One region of the Mesorhizobium sp. P2_B11 genome, then DNA from elsewhere that is predicted to be linked to it. Evidence: predicted binding sites of a transcription regulator. Region 1 holds the regulator's gene; the other holds the start of a gene.
What was found. The regulator LexA, encoded in region 1, represses DNA repair genes until DNA is damaged. The targets are predictions, from matches to a motif close to TGTTCNNNNTGTGTTCNG.
Positions count from the first base shown of each region.

Region 1 (7,369 bases):
CCATCGAGTTCATGGCCGGCAACCGCAACCTCGCCATGCTCGGCCCGCACAAGCACCAGCCTGATCTTGTGGACCGTCTGGAAGCGATCCTGGCCACGCCGTCGCTCTATGACGAGGCGCTGCTGCTTTTGGCGCGCAACGGCTTCGACATCGGTGCTGACGCCAAGCGTACGGACTGGCGTGAGACGCGCGTCGAGAACGAAGAGGTGCTGGTTGCCTGGCAAACCGTCTACCGCGACCCGCAGCGCTACTGGATGCTCTACGAACTGGCGGAAAAACTGGTCGACTTCGAGGATTACTTCCGCCGCTGGCGCTTCAACCACGTCACCACGGTCGAACGCATCATCGGCTTGAAGCGCGGCACCGGCGGCACCTCAGGCGCTTCCTACCTGAAAAAGATGCTGGAGGTCGTGCTGTTTCCGGAGCTGTGGACGGTTCGCACCCGGCTCTGAGCTCTTTGTTTCCGCGCAATTCCCGAGGGAAAAGCGCTACGCACTTTTCCTGGACTTGCGCCGATTTCAGGTAACCGCGGTCTTGACCGCAAAGCGGGCGTCCTGCCAGGCGCCGGTGCGCAGAATATCCTCCAGCACGTCGACCCCCTGCCAGACATCGCCATAGCCGACATAGAGCGGCGTGAAGCCGAAACGGATGGTCGACGGCGCCCGAAAATCGCCGATCACACCGCGCTCGATCAGCGCGCGCATCACCTGATAGCCGTGCGGGTGGAGGAATGACACCTGGCTACCGCGCTGGCTGCCGTCACGAGGACTTTCCAGTTCAAGCCCGTAAGCGCCGCATCTGGCTTCGACGAGCTGGATGAACAGGTCGGTCAGCGCGATGCTCTTTTTGCGCACCGCCGCCATGTCGACGTCGTTCCAGATATCGAGCGCCCCTTTCAGCGCCCGCATCGACAGCACCGGCTGCGTTCCGCACAGGAAGCGGCGGATGCCGCTGCCGACCGCAAAGCCCTGCTCGAAGGCAAAGGGCCGCGCATGGCCCCACCAGCCGCTGAGTGGCTGATGAACATCGCCATGGTGGCGTTCGGCCGCGTAGATGAAGGCCGGCGAGCCGGGGCCGCCATTGAGGTATTTGTAGGTGCAGCCAACGGCGAAATCGGCATTGGCGCGGTCGAGTTCGACCGGCAAGGCGCCGGCGGTGTGGCAGAGATCCCAGATGATCAGCGCGCCGGCCTCATGTGCCTTGCGCGTCAGCGCCGCCATGTCGCGCAACTGGCCGGATTTGTAGTTGACGTGGTTGACCAGGATGACGGCAACGCTGTCGTCGATCAGATCCTCGATTGCGGCAGCGTCGACGCCCTCCAGCCGCAGCCGCGTTCCCGGCCGGGTCGAGGCGACGCCTTCGGCCATATAGAGGTCGGTCGGGAAACTGTCGCCTTCGGCAACGATGACCGAGCGATCCGGCCGCATGCCGAGTGCCGCGTGCAGCAGCTTGTAGATGTTGATCGAGGTCGTGTCGCAGACCACCGTCTGCCCGCTAGCCGCGCCGATCAGTCGTCCGAGCTGATCGCCGAGTTCCACCGGCATGTTGAACCAGCCGGCGGTGTTCCAGGCGCGAATGAGATCCTGCGCCCATTCCTGCGTGGCGGCCTGCTGCAGTTCGCTGAAGACGGCTGGTGACGCGGCGCCCAGCGAATTGCCGTCGAGATAGATCACGCCTTGCGGCAAGACAAAGCGTTCACGCATGGAACGCAGCGGATCGGCGGCATCCATCGCTTCGATTGCAGCGAGATCGGGTGTCATGCTCATGATCCGGCGCCCCTCCATGGACAAACGCATTCGGCGGAGCCTGGCCGCCCAAACATGCCGGCGATCTTGAGCGGTCCTCCTGGAGCTGTCAAACATTATATATAATCTACCCAATGAAAGGCTTTGATATATAATCACCATCCGAGCAATCTGACTGATGGGTCACGATGTTGGATGACGAGCAGTCCTCGAAGACGGAAGCGGCCTATCGGCTGCTGAGGCGCGATATTCTTGCGACCCGGCTGGCGCCTGCAGCACCCTTGAAGCTGAGCACGTTGCGCGGAACCTACGGCATCGGCTGGACGCCGCTTCGCGAGGCGCTGTCGCGGCTGGAAGCCGAACGGCTTGTGACCGCCATCAGCAACCGTGGGTTTGCGGTTGCTCCCGTCTCTCGCGCCGAGCTCGAGGATCTGTCGCGTGCGCGGCTGGTGGTCGAACTGCCCTTGCTGGTTGAATCGATCGAAAAGGGCGACCGTCAGTGGGAAGACGCGGTCGTTGCCACGCACTACCGCCTCTCACGCTGTGGGTCCGTGCTCGATGATCCCTCGGATGAGGCCGTCGATGCGTGGTACGAAAAACATGATGCCTTCCACGCGGCGCTGCTCAGTGCCGCGACATCGAGCTGGCTGCTGCGTTTCAACGCGACGATCTCCGATCAACTGCATCGCCACCACCGCTTTCTTAGCCTGGCCCCGACGCTGCGCGCGGCCGCCGGCCGCCAGCACGGCCACCAGAAGGCCATGGCGGCGCTGCGCGACGCCGTGGCGATCGAACACCACACCGCCCTGATGGAAGCAGCCCTTGATCGCGACGCCGAGCGCGCAAAAAAACTGATGAGCGTTCACATCGGCTACACGCTGCAGGTCTATGCCCAGAGTGAACCGGGCGCAGCGACGGAGGCAGTGCAGCCCCGCCCGAAAAAGCGGCAGCGGTCCGGCAAGGCATGAATGGCCCGATGGCGCGGGCCGCCGGCATTTCACCCCGTTGCCGGCAAACGAAGCGCGGGCGCCGATCGCGGCGCGGAACGTTAGGCTGAACAAAACGTCAACGCATTCATTAAACTTTAAACAGTTGCGGAACACAACTGGAACAGATAGTGTTTGTTCTGGGTTTGTTTTTTCTGATTCTGGTTTCAGAACCCGTGGGGGCCGCGATGCTGACGCGCAAACAACATGAACTCCTGATGTTCATCCATGAACGCCTGAAGGAGAGCGGAATCCCGCCGTCTTTCGACGAGATGAAGGAGGCGCTCGACCTTGCCTCCAAGTCCGGCATTCACCGCCTGATCACGGCGCTGGAGGAGCGGGGTTTCATTCGCCGGCTGCCGAACCGGGCGCGTGCGCTGGAAGTGCTGCGATTGCCCGACTCGATCGCTCCCGGCCTCAATGCGGCGAAGAAGTTTTCGCCGAGCGTCATCCAGGGCAGTCTCGGTCAAGGCGGACAAGGCGGTGTGGGGCAAAGCGGTCTCGGCCGCCAGATCAAGCCGGCCTCGTCGTCGCGTTCGATGTCGGCCGGCAATGACGACGCGGTTTCGGCTGTGTCGATCCCGGTGATGGGCCGCATCGCCGCCGGTGTGCCGATCGACGCCATCCAGCACCAGACGCATTCGATCTCGGTGCCGCCGGACATGATCATGGGCGGCGAACATTACGCGCTTGAGGTCAAGGGCGACTCGATGATCGAGGCCGGCATTTTCGACGGCGACACGGTCATCATCCGCAATGCCGATACGGCGAGCCCCGGCGAGATCGTGGTGGCGCTGGTCGACGAAGAGGAAGCGACGCTGAAGCGCTTCCGCCGCAAGGGCGCCTCCATCGCGCTGGAAGCCGCCAACCCGGCCTATGAAACCCGCATCTTCGGGCCGGACCGGGTCAAGGTGCAGGGCAAGCTGGTCGGGCTGATCCGGCGCTACTGAGCCGGCTTGGGTTTGTACTTTTCGCGCTCCTTGTAGGGCGGCAGGCCGCGTGCTTCGCGTGAGAAGCGGCGTTGCTCGTGCCAGGGACGATAGGGCTTGTCGACGGCGAAACGTATGGCTGGCGCTGTCGCGGCCGATTGCTGGTCGAAGAAGACGGCGGCACTTCCGTCACGGGCAAGCTGCTTCTTGGTCACGACTAGCACCAGCGGGTCGCGACAAGGATTGTAGGCGGTGGCGTCGTCGATGACGATCAGGCTCGCGAAAGCGCAGGCCGGTCGGGCTGTTTTGCGATCCTTCGCAAGCGCGACAATGGCGCCGGACGGGTGCCGGGCAATGCAGAGATCGCCTGTGCAGTAGAAGGGTGAGCCGGGCGGCAGGTCGAGCGGATCGAGGTCGAACCGCGTATCTCCAGTCTCGAAGGTCTCCGGCTGAATGATGGTTTCGGCCCGCAGCGCCCGTTTCCAATTGTCGGTGGTGAATTCGTTTGCGCGCTCCCGGTTGAGGGCAAGCTCGCCGCCGCCGATCGGCACAGCAACCAGATGTGCGTCTTCCGAAATGAGCACGTCAGGCGTGCGCACCTGCGGCACGGTCAGCAGGCCGGCCAGCGCGAAAGGCACGGCCGCCAGCCTGAGCCAGGTCGTGGCCATGGTGGCAATGACAAGGGCGACCGTCACCAGCAGGACCGACTGAATGGAGATCAGCCCGACGGCATCGACCGGGGAGCGTTCGGAGATCCAGCCAGAGATGGCGATCATCGCCGTCAGGCCCTTGCCCATCAGATAGAGGGACGGCCAGTCAAAGCCAAAAGGCATCAGCAATGCGCTGATCACCGCCAAGAGCATGACGACAGAGACAATTGGCATCACGGCCAGATTGGCGAGCAGGCTGAGCGGCGACACGCGCTGAAAATGCCAGATGGCAAACAGCAAGGTCGCGCTGCCGGCAATGATCGAGGTCATGGCGAGCCCGCCCATGCCAGCCAAGAATTTTCGCGACAGGAAGCTGACGAAAGAGCGCCTCGCAGGGGGCGTTCTCACTCTGTCGGCGCGGTAGTCGGCCCAGCCGGCATAGGCGCCGACGAGGGCGGCGGTGGCGGCAAACGACATCTGAAAACTCGGGCCGACGACCTCATGCGGCGACACCAGGATGACGGCGATGGCCGAGATCGCCAGATTGCGCATGGTAAGCGCCGCACGATCGAACAGCACCGCAACCAGCATGACCGCCAGCATGATGAAGCTGCGCTCGGCGGCGACCACGATGCCTGAAATGACGAGATAGGCGGCGATGGAGACAAGCGCAGCGCCGGCCGCATATTTCTTGACCGGCCGGCGCGAGGAGAAATCGGGAAAGAGCGCAAAGGCGCCACGCAGCAATCCCATGATGGTGCCGGCGACCAGCGCCATATGCAGGCCGGAAATGGAGATGATGTGGTAGATGCCGGTGCGCCGCATCGCCTCGTTGATTTCGTCCGGAATACCAGCGCGCACGCCGACAATCAGCGCTGCTGCAATCTCGCCTTCGGCGCCACCGATTTGGCCCCTGATATGGTCGGCAATGTTTTCCCGGGCGTTCTCAATGGCCGAAGAGAGCCGCGCGGTCAGCGGCGGCGGTCCCTGGGCGGCGATGGTTTTGGGATTGCCGAGAAAGAAGCCGCTGGCGCCGATGCCGGTGAAATAACTGTCGAAGGAGAAGTCGTAGCTCTCCGGCCGTACCGGACCGGTCGGCGGCAACAGCCTGGCATAGCCGGTGACCAGGGAGCCTGCCGTCATATCGGCGGGAACGGTGCGTGCCGAGAGCCTGACCCGTTCCGGCGCGTAGCGCAGCTTGGGGTAAGCGGTGGAAATCACGTCGAGTGTCAGCCTGACGCGGCCGTTTTCCATTTCCTCGAGACTGACGACGCGCCCGGTTAGCCGTGTTTGAATCTCGGAGCCCAGCATCTGCGTGCCGGCGCGCCATGTCTCGACCTTGGCGGCGACGACGCCAAGCGCGCACAGCATGGCAGCCATAAAACACAGATGCGTCCTCGGCCGCGACCGGGTGACGGCAGCGCAACCTGCCATGAGCAGCACGATGGCGATTGGTTGGGCAAAGCCCGGCTCGCTGGCCAGCGAGAAATAGACAATGACGCCGGCCGCCAGGAAAACCGGCACCAGCAGGAAGGCGACGCCGCGGTCGAGTTCCGTGCCGGCGGCGACGGCTACACTGCGGCGGATAGCGGGCCATGTCGAATGGCGCAGCAGCCTGCGCAGGCGGATGGCAAATCCGGGCACAGCAACCGGTGCCGGCGCGACGTCATCGGGCGATGCAGGCAGGTAGCCCGGGCGCAGTTCGGGCAGCGCAACCGGCATCGGCTCGGCATAGGGAACGTCGGCAAACAACGACCGTTCGCTGACGCTTGCCTCCGCGCCCTCGCCCTCCTTTGCGCCCCGGCCTCGTTCAGCCATCGGGTCTGCCCCTTGCGCCCCAGACCCCCTATGCTACATGAACGCGCAAAGCGCGAAAGTCCGCGCCGCCATCTCATGCATTGCCCCGAGAATTGCCATGTCCAAACTTGCCACGTCCAACAGGGTGGTCACCCGTTTTGCCCCCTCGCCCACCGGCTACCTGCATATCGGTGGCGCGCGCACCGCGCTGTTCAACTGGCTGTACGCCAAGCACACCGACGGCACGATGCTGTTGCGCATCGAGGACACCGATCGCGAGCGTTCCACCGAAGCGGCAACCCAGGCCATTCTCGATGGGTTGACCTGGCTCGGCCTGTCCTGGGACGGCGGGGCCGTCTCGCAGTTCGAGCGCGCGCCGCGCCACCGCGAGGTGGCGGAGGAGCTGGTACGCCTGGGCAAGGCCTATTACGCCTATGAGACGCCGGCCGAGCTCGAGGCCATGCGCGAAGCTGCGCGCGCGAAAAGTCTGCCGCCGCGCTACAATGGCGCGTGGCGCGACCGCGCGCCCTCCGAGGCGCCTGCCGGCGTCAAGGGCGCCATCCGCATCAAGGCGCCGGCCGAGGGCGAGACCGTGGTGCATGACCGCGTGCAGGGCGAGGTGCGCTTCCCCAACAAGGATCTCGACGATTTCATCATCCTGCGTTCGGACGGTGTGCCGACCTACATGCATGCCGTCGTCGTCGACGACCACGATATGGGTGTCACCCACATCATTCGCGGCGACGACCACCTGACCAATGCCGCGCGCCAGACGGTGATCTACAACGCCATGGGCTGGGAGGTGCCGTCCATGTCGCACATCCCGCTGATCCATGGCGCCGACGGCGCCAAATTGTCGAAGCGGCATGGCGCGCTCGGCGTCGAGGCCTACCGCGCCATGGGCTATCTGCCCGAGGCGCTGCTCAACTATCTGGCGCGCCTCGGCTGGAGCCATGGCGACGACGAGGTGATGTCGATCAAGGACATGATCACCTGGTTCGACATTGGCGACGTCAACAAGGGCGCGGCGCGCTTCGACTTCGCCAAGCTCGATGCGCTGAACGGCGTGCATATGCGCAAGATGGACGACGTCCAGCTGCTCGACATCTTCGTCGCCACTCTTCCCTATCTCGAAGGCGGCCCGGCGCTCGCCGCCCGCCTCGACGACACCAGGAAGGCGCAGCTGCTGGCGGCGCTGCCTGGCCTGAAGGAGCGCGCCAAGACACTGGTGGAACTCGCCGACGGCGCCGGCTTCCTGTTCG
Region 1 is NZ_JBFUDF010000006.1:147,782-155,150, forward strand. Features, by position in the region: gene kynA (tryptophan 2,3-dioxygenase) at 1-452, shown strand, start outside; gene kynU (kynureninase) at 519-1,766, opposite strand; gene AC1DYJ_RS20120 (GntR family transcriptional regulator) at 1,934-2,713, shown strand; gene lexA (transcriptional repressor LexA) at 2,920-3,681, shown strand; gene AC1DYJ_RS20130 (ComEC/Rec2 family competence protein) at 3,675-6,128, opposite strand; gene gltX (glutamate--tRNA ligase) at 6,226-7,369, shown strand, end outside.

Region 2 (7,369 bases), on a different contig from region 1:
AGGCTGCCTGCCGACTGCCGGCACATGCTGCTGGTCAAGCTCGGCGAAACGCTGAAGGGGTCACCGCTGGTGATGGCGCTGATGGGGGCGGCCCGGGCAGAGCGCGTCACGCGCGATGCCTGCGTCAAGGCTTCGGTGCGGCTGGTCGAAGGCACGCGCACGGAGGAACATGGCGCGCTCATCGAGCATCTGCGCCTGCGCGGCGACCTGACCGCGAGCTTCATCATCCGCACGATTGCACATGGCAAGGTCGACTTTTTCGGCTCGACCCTGGTCGCGCTCAGCCAGCAGTCGGAGCAACGGGTGCGGGCGCTGCTTGCCGGCGGCCAGGACGTTGCGCTGCAGGCGCTGTTTCGCGGCGCCGGCCTTGCCGCTCCCACCCATGGCATCATCCTGCGGGCGCTCAAGATCTGGCGCGAAGTCGCCAATGGCAAGCGCGTCGCCGGCGTGCAGGAAGTCAGCTGGCTGATGCTGAAGGAACTCGGCGGCCAGTCCACCGAGGGCGATCTGGCCGGCCTGGTCAAGTCGATCCATCTCGACGCGCTGCGCGAAAACGCGCGCGGCCATGCGCTGGCGATCGCCGCAGCATAACTTCCTAGCCCCGATCCTTGGCGAAAAAATCCGGGAAATCCTCGATCGCGGCGGCGATGATGCGCAGCGAGGCTGCGATCTGCAGCGTGTCGGCACTGCCGCTGCGCTCCGAGAGGCCGGCTGCGTATTGCCGGGCGACAGCGACGGTCGCCGTCTGCGGATCGCCTGGTGCGCGAAACAGCAGTTCACGCGCCAGGCCGCGCAGGAAGTTGCCGATCGAAAGCGCGGTTTCGGAAGGCGTGGCCGGGCTCTGCTGTGCGGTGCGCAGGCGCAGGATTTCGAGGCCTACTGTGACGGCGGCGACGCCGCCACCCAAGATGGCATCGCCTTTCCTGCCGGCGTTCTGCAACAGCGGCATCAGCTGGTTGATGCGGTCATAGGCCAGGCTCTCGAAGGCAGAACGCCGCGGCACCCGCTCATGCAGGCACAGCCGGGCGAGGTCCTCGCGCATGGCGCGCACGATGCGGTTGGCGGCAAGCCACGGATCGGCGGGCAGCACGACGATGAAGACGCCGATCGCCAGCAGGATGCCGACCAGCACTGAAGCCGAGCCGGCGAAGAACGGGCCTGGAGCATAGGTCATCGCCTGATGCGGACTGAGGAAGGCGAGGAAGTTGATGGCAAAGGCGGTCGCCACGCCGACAGTACGGGGATTGGCCATGCCCAGCGCCGTCGGTATCAGGATCGGCACCACAAACAGCGCGAACCAGCCGAAACCGGGCAAAGCGGGCAGGGCGACCTGGCCGACAAGGAAGGCAAAGGGCAACGCCAGCAGCGTTCCCCGGAAGAAGCCCCAGGACACCTGCACCGGATCAGGACGCGCGGCGAAAAGACTGGAGACAACAGCAACGAGAATGACGGTACCGGCCGCGTCGGACCATTTCGTCGTCAGCCAGAAGGCGGCGACTGCCAGCGTGGCAAGGGCGGCGCGTATGGCATTGCGAAAAGCGCCGGGGTAGTCGCGGTGCACCACCAGCGCAGGCTGCCGCCTGTTGCTCCGGCCCGGGCGCGTGACCGGTGCGCGCAGAGCGTCGAGACCGCGCAGCACCTGCTTGAAAGCTTCGGCGAAATCGGCGGCGATGGTGAGGCGCGTTATGGTGCCGACCCTGTCGTCGCCATGATCGGCCGCGGCGTCGGGCATTTGCCGGGCCTTGGCGGCAATCGCGTCGAGCCGCGTCACCCAGGGCGATGTGTCGTCCAGCGCCTCGGGGGTGGCTACCAGTTCGCTGACGAGCGACTGCAGTTCGGAACGCACCGGGATAAGTGCCGCGTTTTTCGGCGCGGCGTGCGAATGCAGCGCGCGCGCCGCTGAGAGCGCCGACAGGAGTTGGCCGATGGTGCGCCGGACCGGATGGGCGCGCGTGGCGAAGCTCGGCGCTTCGAGCCGGGCATAGGTGCGCATCTCGGCCAGCGTCTGGGCATCGGCGATCAGCTTGCGGTGCAGGCCGGCCAGTGTCGCGGGGTCGCCTCCGGAAAAGGCGCCGCCGGCATAGGTGGCAAGATCGAGGATGCTGCGCTTCAGCCTGGAGATGATGGCGTCGGCGGCGAGTTTTGGCAGGATCAGCCGGCTGGTCAGGCCGGCACAGACGATGCCGAGCACGATCTCGGCGCAGCGCGCGACAGCGAGATCGACGATCACATGCGGCTGGCCGAAAGCCGGCAGGCCGATGATCATTGCGGTATAGCCGGCAAGTGCGGCGCCATAGGCTTCCGGATTGCGCAGCAGCGACGAAACCAGTGTGCACAGGCCAATCCAGACGGACAGGGCAGTCACCAGCAGCCACGGATTGGTGCCGAAAACCGAGGTGATGCCGATCGCCGCCAATCCACCGGCCAGCGTGCCGAGCAGCCGGTAAAAGCCTTTCGCCAGCACCATGCCGGCAACCGGCTGGGCGACGATGAAGACCGTCATCATGGCCCATTGCGGATGGTCGAGTTTCAGCGCGTAGGCGACGAGAAGCGCGATCAGACCGGCCGAAACGGTGCGCAGGGCGAAAATCCAGTCCGAGCGGGTCGGCTGCGTCAGGCCGGCAAATCTCGCGACAAAACCGTTGCGCAGCCGGTCCCAGGTCACACGCTCATCTCCATCTGGAAGAGCAGACTAGAACGGTGGCCGCTTAGATATCCAGCACTTCCGTCGCGGCGAATTCGGCGCGTTCCTGGATGAAGCGGAAGCGTGCCTCCGGCTTGGTGCCCATCAGCGCGTCGACCGCATCCTTGGTCGCAGCAACGGCATCGATCACGTCGACCCTGAGCAGCGTGCGCTTTCTCGGGTCCATGGTGGTTTCCTTGAGCTGCGAGGCCATCATCTCGCCCAGGCCCTTGAAACGGCCAATCTCGACCTTGGCGCGGCCGGTGAATTCGGTGCGCAAGAGCTCGTCCTTGTGCGCATCGTCGCGGGCATAGGCGACCTTGCCGCCTTGCCGGATCGAATAGAGCGGCGGCACGGCCAGATAGAGATGGCCGCCATTCACCAGGTTCGGCATTTCCTGGTAGAAGAAGGTGATCAGCAGCGAGGCGATGTGGGCGCCGTCGACGTCGGCGTCGGTCATGATGATCACGCGGTCGTAGCGCAGATCCTCGTCGCGGTATTTTGAGCGCGTGCCGCATCCGAGCGCCTGGATCAGGTCCGAGATCTGCTGGTTGGCGGCCAGCTTGTCGTTGCCAGCGCTGGCGACGTTGAGGATTTTGCCGCGCAGCGGAAGGACCGCCTGGCTGGCGCGGTCGCGCGCCTGCTTGGCCGAGCCGCCGGCCGAGTCGCCTTCGACGATGAAGAGTTCCGCACCCGCCGCGGCATTCTGCGTGCAGTCGGCGAGCTTGCCGGGCAAGCGCAGCTTGCGCACCGCGCTCTTGCGCGACACTTCCTTTTCCTGGCGCCGGCGCACCCGTTCGTCGGCGCGCGCAATCACCCATTCCAGCAGCTTCGAGGCTTCCTGCGGATTGTCGGCCAGCCAGTGGTCGAAGGGGTCGCGGATGGCGGTCTCGACAATGCGAATGGCCTCGATCGTTGCCAGCCGATCCTTGGTCTGACCGACGAATTCCGGCTCGCGGATGAACACCGACAGCATGCCTGCCGCCGAGATCATGACGTCTTCGGAGGTGACGATCGAGGCGCGCTTGTTGCCGACGAGGTCGGCATAGGCGCGAAGCCCGCGCGTCAGTACATTGCGGAAGCCGGCCTCATGCGTGCCGCCTTCGCCGGTCGGGATGGTGTTGCAGTAGGAATTGATGAAGCCGTCGCCGCCGAACCAGGTCACCGCCCATTCGAGCGAGCCATGGCCGCCCTGCTTCTCGCTCTTGCCGGCGAAGATTTCGCGCGTCACCTGGAAGTCGTCGCCGAGCGATGCCTTGAGGTAGTCCTTCAGGCCGCCGGGGAAATGGAACTCCGCCTTGGCCGGCGTCTGGTCCTTTTCCTTGATCAGCGACGGATCGCAGCTCCAGCGGATTTCGACACCGCCGAACAGATAGGCTTTCGAGCGCGTCATGCGATAGAGCCGCGCCGGCTCGAAGGCAGCGCCCTTGCCAAAGATCTGCTCGTCGGGATGGAAGCGGATCTTGGTGCCGCGGCGGTTGTGCACCTCGCCGAGCTGCTCCAGCCCGCTCACCGGAACGCCGCGCGAAAACCTCTGTCGGTAAAGCTGACGTCCGCGTGCGACCTCGACTTCGAGATGGTCGGACAGCGCGTTGACGACGGAGACGCCGACGCCGTGCAGGCCGCCGGAGGTCTCATAGACCTTGGAATCGAACTTGCCGCCCGAATGCAGCGTCGTCATGATGACTTCGAGCGCCGGCTTCTTGAATTTCGGGTGCGGATCGACCGGAATGCCGCGACCATTGTCGGTAACGGTCAGAAACCCGTCGGCCGAAAGCTCGACATCGATGAAGGTGGCGTGGCCGGCGACCGCCTCGTCCATCGAATTGTCGATGACCTCGGCGAACAGATGGTGCATCGCCTTGTCGTCGGTGCCGCCAATATACATGCCGGGACGGCGCCGAACCGGCTCCAGCCCTTCCAGCACCTCGATATCTGCGGCGCTGTAGCCTTCGCTGCCATCCTTGGTCGCGGCAGGACGCTTCGCTGCCTGCACCAGCGGGTCAGCCGGGCGCGCCGACGTCCGGGTTGGTTGGGGCTGCTTTTCCAGATTGCCGAAAAGATCGTTGTTGTCGTCCATGCCTGCCATAGAATCCGGTGCCGCGAATCACCCGCCGATACTGCCACGCTTTTCAGCGCCAAGCGACGGAAGTTCCTGTTACGTTCGGGGATTTAACCCCTTCTTATCCTAAAACCTTTCGATAACCAAGCCGGCGAAAATAGGTCCGGGCGGAGCGCCCGGGATTCCTGAATCTTTAACTAAGCGGCCTAGCGTGGGCCTCAACAAATAAAAGACCATCAGGTGTCAGGGGTTAGTTGTGAGGGGCAAGGCCATAACCATGATCGGCATCGCCGCCGTTTTCGGCGCGATCTCGATCTTTGCCGCGGATTTCTGGGTTAAAAGCCAGGCCAAGGCCGATGCCGAGGAAAAGACGGCATCGATCCCGGCGCCCGTGACCCCCAAGGTCGAGTTCAAGACCATCGTGGTGGCCAACGCGCCGCTGCGTTACGGCATGGAACTCGACCGCGCGCAGCTCACCGAAATCCCGTGGTCGGAAGAGTCCGTGCCGCAGGGCGCCTTCACCACCATCAATTCCTTGCTCGCTGAAGGCAGCCGCGTGGTGTTGTCGCCGATCGAGATCAACGAACCGGTGCTGCTCAGCAAATTGTCCGGACCGAACGGCCGTGCGACGCTGTCCAACATGATGACGCCCGGAATGCGGGCGGTGACCATCCGCACCGACGAGATCGCCGGTGTCGGCGGCTTCGTGATGCCGGGCGACCGGGTCGACGTCGTTTTGACGCGCGATGCCGGCGAAATCCAGGAAGTGGCCAAGAACGCGCAGGGTGCTGCCGGCTCGACCGTTACCTCCGAGATCGTCGTCTCCGACGCCAAGGTGCTGACCGTCGGGCAGGGCGCCGACCAGCGCCAGACCACACCGCAGATCGCCAATTCCGTGACCATCGAGGTGACGACCGACGGCGCGCAGAAAGTGGCGCTTGCCCGCACTGTCGGCACCTTGTCGCTGTCGCTGCGCTCGGCCGCCGATGGCGGCACCGCCAAGGACGGCGTCACCACCATCTCATCCTTCGGCGGGTCGGTCGCCTCCGGCGTCCAGGCTGCGGCCGGTGCGCTGTTCACGGCCGCAACCACGGAGCCTGAGAAGCCAAAGTTCAAGACGATCATCGTGACGCGCGGCACGCAGGTCGAGGAATACCAGGTTCCTGCGCGGGACCAGCCATAACTGCCGGTGGGGACCGGACGAGGGACGGGACAGATGTCGGGACTTCATGCATATCGGATGACGAAAGGGCTGCGCCCAATGCGGGCGCTTGCGATGGCGGCTTGCCTCGCCGCGGCCGCAATGCTCGGCCTCAGCGCGCCGGCCAGGGCCGACAACGACATCGTCTATGTGTCGTCGACCAAGAATGCGTCGATCAAGGTGGCCAAGGGCAAGCCGAAAACGATCATCACCAGTGCCGCCTTCTACCAGATCGTCATCGGCGATCCGGAGATCGCCAACGTCAACCCGCTGACCGACAAGTCCTTCTATGTGCTGGGCAACAATCTCGGCACCACCGGCGTTGCCCTCTTCGACGAGAACAAGCAGCTTGTCGGCACGGTCGACATCGAGGTGACCCTGGACACCGACCAACTGGCCAGCACCATTCGCGCCAGCGTGCCGGACGCCAAGATCAAGGTCGGCTCGGCCAACGGCCGTGTCGTGCTGTCGGGCGAGGCGGATGACGCGGTCGCCGCCGAGAAGGCGAGCAAGATAGCCAGCCGCTTCTCCGGCAATGAGGAAGTGATCAATTCGGTCAACATCTCGTCTTCGCAGCAGGTTCAGCTCAACGTCCGCTTCGTCGAGATCAACCGCCAGGCCGGACAGGATCTCGGCGCCAAATACAGCGCCAATTTCGCTTACGGCCTTGGCGGGCGCGACGTCACCATCGAGCCGGGCACATTGCCGGCGGCGGGCAATGGCGAGATCATCGGTCGGCTGCTGTCGAACGGCCTGTCGATCGACGTTGCCATCAAGGCACTGGAGGAGCGCGGCCTTGCCAGGCGGCTGGCCGAGCCGAACCTGATCGCCCGGTCGGGCCAGACGGCAAGCTTCCTCGCCGGCGGCGAGTTCCCGATCCCGGTTTCCGAGGATAATGGCAAGATCTCCGTCAGCTACAAGAAATATGGCGTCAGCCTGGATTTCACGCCAACAGTGCTGAAGGACGGGCTGGTCAGCCTCGACATCGCGCCGGAAGTGTCCTCGATCGATGCCTCGGCCTCCTACAATATCGGTACGATTTCGGTGCCGGGCTTCATCGTGCGCCGCGCCAGGACATCGGTCGACCTGAAGAACGGCCAGAGCTTCATGATCGCCGGCCTGCTGCAGTCGCAGAACGACATCACCACCTCGCGCCTTCCCGGGCTCGGCAAACTGCCGGTGCTCGGTTCGCTGTTTTCCTCGAAATCCTATCAGCGGCGCGAGACTGACCTCGTGATCATCGTCACGCCCTATCTGGTCAAGCCGGTCGATCCGTCGAAGAAGTTGCTCGAGCCGACTGACGGCACGCAGCCGGCCAGCAATGTCGACTATTTCCTAAACAACACCGAAGAAGTGAAAGCATCCGACGCCAACCGCGCCATGGCAATGGCCAGCGGCAGCACGGCCCAGTCGGCCCCGGTCG
Region 2 is NZ_JBFUDF010000003.1:796,542-803,910, forward strand. Features, by position in the region: gene AC1DYJ_RS12465 (DUF2336 domain-containing protein) at 1-591, shown strand, start outside; gene AC1DYJ_RS12470 (FUSC family protein) at 596-2,665, opposite strand; gene parE (DNA topoisomerase IV subunit B) at 2,709-4,763, opposite strand; gene cpaB (Flp pilus assembly protein CpaB) at 5,023-5,928, shown strand; gene AC1DYJ_RS12485 (type II and III secretion system protein family protein) at 6,007-7,369, shown strand, end outside.
Region 2: parE (DNA topoisomerase IV subunit B) is a predicted target of LexA. The motif match lies at 4,834-4,851, and genes of this name have one in related genera.